2 regions of the Nocardiopsis synnemataformans genome follow, and region 1 is predicted to be linked to the other one. Evidence: predicted binding sites of a transcription regulator. Region 1 holds the regulator's gene; the other holds the start of a gene.
The links. The regulator LexA, encoded in region 1, represses DNA repair genes until DNA is damaged. The targets are predictions, from matches to a motif close to TCGAACANNTGTTCGA.

Region 2: the regulator LexA is predicted to act here: its motif matches at 1,271-1,286, upstream of ruvC (crossover junction endodeoxyribonuclease RuvC).

The regions. Positions count from the first base shown of each region.
Region 1 is NZ_CBDRFA010000003.1:65,546-67,743, reverse strand. Features, by position in the region: gene lexA (transcriptional repressor LexA) at 390-1,109, shown strand; gene ACSIH6_RS02395 (alpha/beta hydrolase family protein) at 1,216-2,198, shown strand, end outside.
Region 2 is NZ_CBDRFA010000002.1:173,451-175,648, forward strand. Features, by position in the region: gene ruvB (Holliday junction branch migration DNA helicase RuvB) at 1-14, opposite strand, end outside; gene ruvA (Holliday junction branch migration protein RuvA) at 32-652, opposite strand; gene ruvC (crossover junction endodeoxyribonuclease RuvC) at 703-1,251, opposite strand; gene ACSIH6_RS01835 (NUDIX hydrolase) at 1,561-2,198, shown strand, end outside.

The sequences.
Region 1 (2,198 bases):
CGCCGACCGGAGCCGCCGCGCCCCGGCGGCGGGCGCCGGAATCCCGGTGTCACCGGGATTTCGGTCGATCCGACGCCCCAGGATAAGACCCCCGCACCTGGCCGGAACCGCTGTCGCGGGCACGCGTTCGCACATTCCGGGGACAACAGCGCGTGAACGCGTGTACACACGTAAGTGCAGGCCGGAAATTGACCGCGAATACGCGCTGCGGCAATTGTCCCCGGCCTCGAACGCTTGTTTGATATCACCGTGTGCAACGACTAAAGTTGACCTTGATTTCACACCGGTTTCGCCATCACGTGGACCCCCAGGTCGGCACGGTCGCGGACCGGGGGTGGCCAGTCACACAAGCAGGCCCTGACCGAACCGAATGCCGAGGAGGCCCGGCCGTGCCGGAGGAGAATCCCGGAACCGCAGATACCGCCACCGTTCTCGCACCAACGGAGAACGCGGGCGGGTCCACGCCCGAAGCCCCCAAACTCACCGCGCGCCAGCAGAGCGTGCTGAACTGCATCCAGCGCTATGTCCGGGAGCGGGGTTTCCCCCCGTCGATAAGGGAAATCGGGGAAGCGGTCGGCCTGTCCAGCCCGTCCAGCGTGGCGCACCAGCTCAAGGTCCTCCAGCGCAAGGGCTACCTGCACCGCGACCAGAACCGGCCGCGCGCGGTCGAGCTGCGCACGCCCGGGCGCGCCTCGGGGCGGACCCTGGTCCCCGAGGACATCGACCTCTCGCGCGCCGCCGCCGTGCCGCTGGTCGGCCGGATCGCCGCCGGCGGTCCGATCCTGGCCGAGGAGTCGGTGGAGGACGTGCTCGCCCTGCCGCGTCAGCTGGTGGGCGAGGGGCGCCTGTTCATGCTCACCGTGGTCGGTGACTCGATGACCGACGCCGCCATCACCGACGGCGACATGGTGGTGGTGCGCCAGCAGCAGGACGCCAACAACGGCGACATCGTGGCGGCGCTGCTCGACGACGAGGCGACCGTCAAGGTGCTGCGCCGCGAGGAGGGCGGCCACGTGTGGCTGATGCCGCGCAACGAGGCCTACGAGCCGATCAACGGCGACGACGCCACCATCCTCGGCAAGGTGGTCGCGGTCATGCGCCGCGTCTGAGAGCCCGCGTACCCGCGCCTCCGGTCCCTCTCCCCTCGGAGGGATCGGGGGCGCTTCCCCTGTGGACGACGCGGGGCCGACGGGCGCGGGCCGCTAGTCTGAGGAGGTGTTCACACGCGCCTCCTCCCCCGCCGCCCGCTGGCGTACCGCGTTGGTCGGTACGGTCAGCGCCGCCCTGTTGTCCACCGCCGCCTGCGCCCCCGCCGACGACGGGGCCGCCGAGGCACCGGGGGTCGGCGGCGTCGAGCGCGAGGTGGCCTTCGAGGGCGGCGGGCACGAGGTGTCGGGCACCTTCCGGACGCCCGAGGGCGTCTCCGGCACCGTTCCGGGCGCGCTCATCATCTCCGGCAGCGGTCCCACCGACCGCGACGGCAACAGCTCCGTGCGCCCCAACGCCGGTACCAACCAGAACCTGTCCCGCGTGCTCGCCGACGTCGGGGTGGCCTCGCTGCGCTACGACAAGTACGGCAGCGGTCCGGACTTCGAGACGCCGGGTCCCGGCGAGATCGCACCTGTGGACCCCGTGATCTTCGACGAGCAGGTCGCGGCCGCCTACGAGGAACTCGTCGCCCAGCCCGAGGTGGACCCCGATCGGGTGGTCGTCGTCGGGCACAGCGAGGGCGCCCTGTACGCGCTGCGCGCCCACGAGCTCATCGGTGCGGAGCACCCCTCCCCCGCGCTCGTACTCGCCGCGCCTCCCGGTACGCGCTACCTCGACCTGGTCGACCGCCAGCTCACCGAGCAGATGCGTACCGTCGAGGCCTCGGGCCAGGTGGAGGAGAGACAGGTGGTCCAGCTGCTCTCCGACGCCCGCGCCGGACGGGCCGCGATCAGATCCGGACGTGCGCTCAGCGACGTGGAGATGCCCAGCGGGGGCGTGCTCGGTGTCTACACCCTCGCCAACGAGGACTTCCTGGCCTACATGGACGCCTTCGACCCCGTCGAACTGGCGGAGGACCTGCCCGGGGGGACCCCGGTGCTGGTGCTGTGGGGGGAGGAGGACACGCAGGTCTCCCGGGAGGACGTGGACCGGCTGATGACCGGTCTGGAGGGCGCCCGGCGGGTGGACGTCCCCGACACCGACCACGT
Region 2 (2,198 bases), on a different contig from region 1:
TGGAAGTCGTACACGGGGGTTCTCCCTGTTCCTAGGCGCGGCTGAGCCTGCGCAGGGCGCTGCGCAGCAGGACGGCGACGTCGTCGGTGTGCTCGGCCTCGGTCGCCACGGCGGAGGCGGCGGCCTCGGCGTCCTTGGCCGACCAGCCGAGGTTGACCAGGCCGGAGACCACCTGTCCGCGCCAGGCGCCGTGGGGTTCGCTCCCGGACGCGGCGGCCTCGGCCCCGGGCAGGGTGCCGTCGGTGAGCACGGGCGCGTCGAGCTTGCCCCGCAGTTCCAGGACGATGCGCTGGGCCCCCTTCTTGCCGACGCCGGGCACGCGGGTGAGGGCGGTGGTGTCCTCGGTGGACACGGCGTGGCGCAGGCTGGAGGGGCTGTGGACCGAGAGCATGGCCAGGGCCAGGCGGGGGCCGACCCCGGAGGCGGTCTGGAGCTGCTCGAACAGGTGCTTCTCGTCGTCGTCGGCGAACCCGAACAGGGTCAGGGACTCCTCGCGCACGACGAGGCTGGTGGCCACGGTCCCGGTCTCGCCCACGTGCAGGCGCGAGAGCGCGGAGGGCGTGCACTGCACGGTCATGCCGACCCCGCCGACGTCGATGACGGCGGTGCCCGCGCCGCGTGCGGCCACCCGGCCGGTGAGGAACGCGATCATCTGGTGTGGGCACCGGGGAGGGTGCCCCTCTCCTTCCTGGGGGCGGGGCGCTAGCGGCCGCGGGTGCGGCGGGCCAGTTCCACCTTGCGGGCGAAGTCCTGCTGGGCCTGGGCGACGCGGGCCTGGGCCCCGCCGCGCCAGATGTGGCAGATGGCCAGGGCGACGGCGTCGGCCGCGTCGGCGGGCTTGGGGGGCCCGTCGAGTCCGAGGATACGCGCCACCATGGTGCCGACCTGCGCCTTGTCGGCGCGGCCGTTGCCGGTGATGGCGGCCTTGGCCTCGCTGGGGGTGTGCATGGCCACGGGCAGGCCGCGGCGGGCGGCGCAGACCAGGGCGATGCCGCTGGCCTGGGCGGTGCCCATGACGGTGCTGAGGTTGTGCTGGGCGAAGACGCGCTCGACGGCGACGGCGTCGGGCTGGTAGCGGTCCAGCCACTCCTCGATGCCGCGCTCGATGCCCACGAGCCGGTGGGGCAGGTCGGTGTCGGAGCTGGTGCGCACGGCGTCGGCGCCGAGCAGGGTGAGCGGTCGGCCGATGGCGCCGTCGACGGCGGCGACACCGCACCGGGTCAGCCCGGGGTCGATCCCCAACACGCGCACGCGCCTCACCCTCATCTTCTCGAACGTCCGTTCGTACACATGCTAGCGGCGGGTACCGACCTGCGCCTCCGGACCGCCCGGGCGTGTCCACTCCCGAAGGCGCCGATCCGGACCGGAACCCGCCACGGCACGGCCGCGGACGTGGGCCACCCTGTCGCGAGCGTAGTCGTCCGACTGGGCGCGACCACACGGCTTCGACCCGCACCCCGTCTTCGCGTTCCGGAGGAAAGGGATGGACGGGACACCAAACGCGTGCTAAGTTGCTCTCAGTTCGAGAAATACTCAACTTGAGAACAACTGGAGGCGCACGTGGCCGACCCGCGGCACGAGGAGGGCGAGAGCCGGTTCCTCGCCGACTACGACCCGCACGCGTTCGCCCCGGCCGCGGTCACCGTCGACGTCGTCGCCCTCACCATCCGGTCGGGCGCGCCGCACGTACTGCTGACGCGGCGCGCCGCGCACCCCCAGCGCGGCTGGTGGGCGCTGCCGGGCGGGTTCGTCCGGGCCCAGGACGGACCGGACGGCCCCGCCGACCCCGACCTGCCCGACGCCGCCCTGCGCGTGCTCTCGGAGAAGACCCTGCTGCCCACCGAGCTGCACCTGGAGCAGCTGGGCACCTACGGCGCCCGGGACCGGGACCCGCGCATGCGCGTCTTCTCGGTCGCCTACGTCCTGCTGGCCCCCGACCTGCCCGACCCGCATACCGGCCGGGACATCGAGGAGGCCGCCTGGATCCCCTGGCGCGACCTCGGCCACGGCGACGGCGCCCGCGCCGGACTCGACCTGGCCTTCGACCACGGCCACGTCCTGGCCGACGCCGTCGAGCGCGCCCGCTCCAAGCTGGAGTACACCCCGCTGGCCACGGCCTTCCTGCCGCCCTCCTTCACCATCACGGCGCTGCGCGAGGTGTACGAGGCCGTGTGGGGCCAGTCCCTGCACGCGGCCAA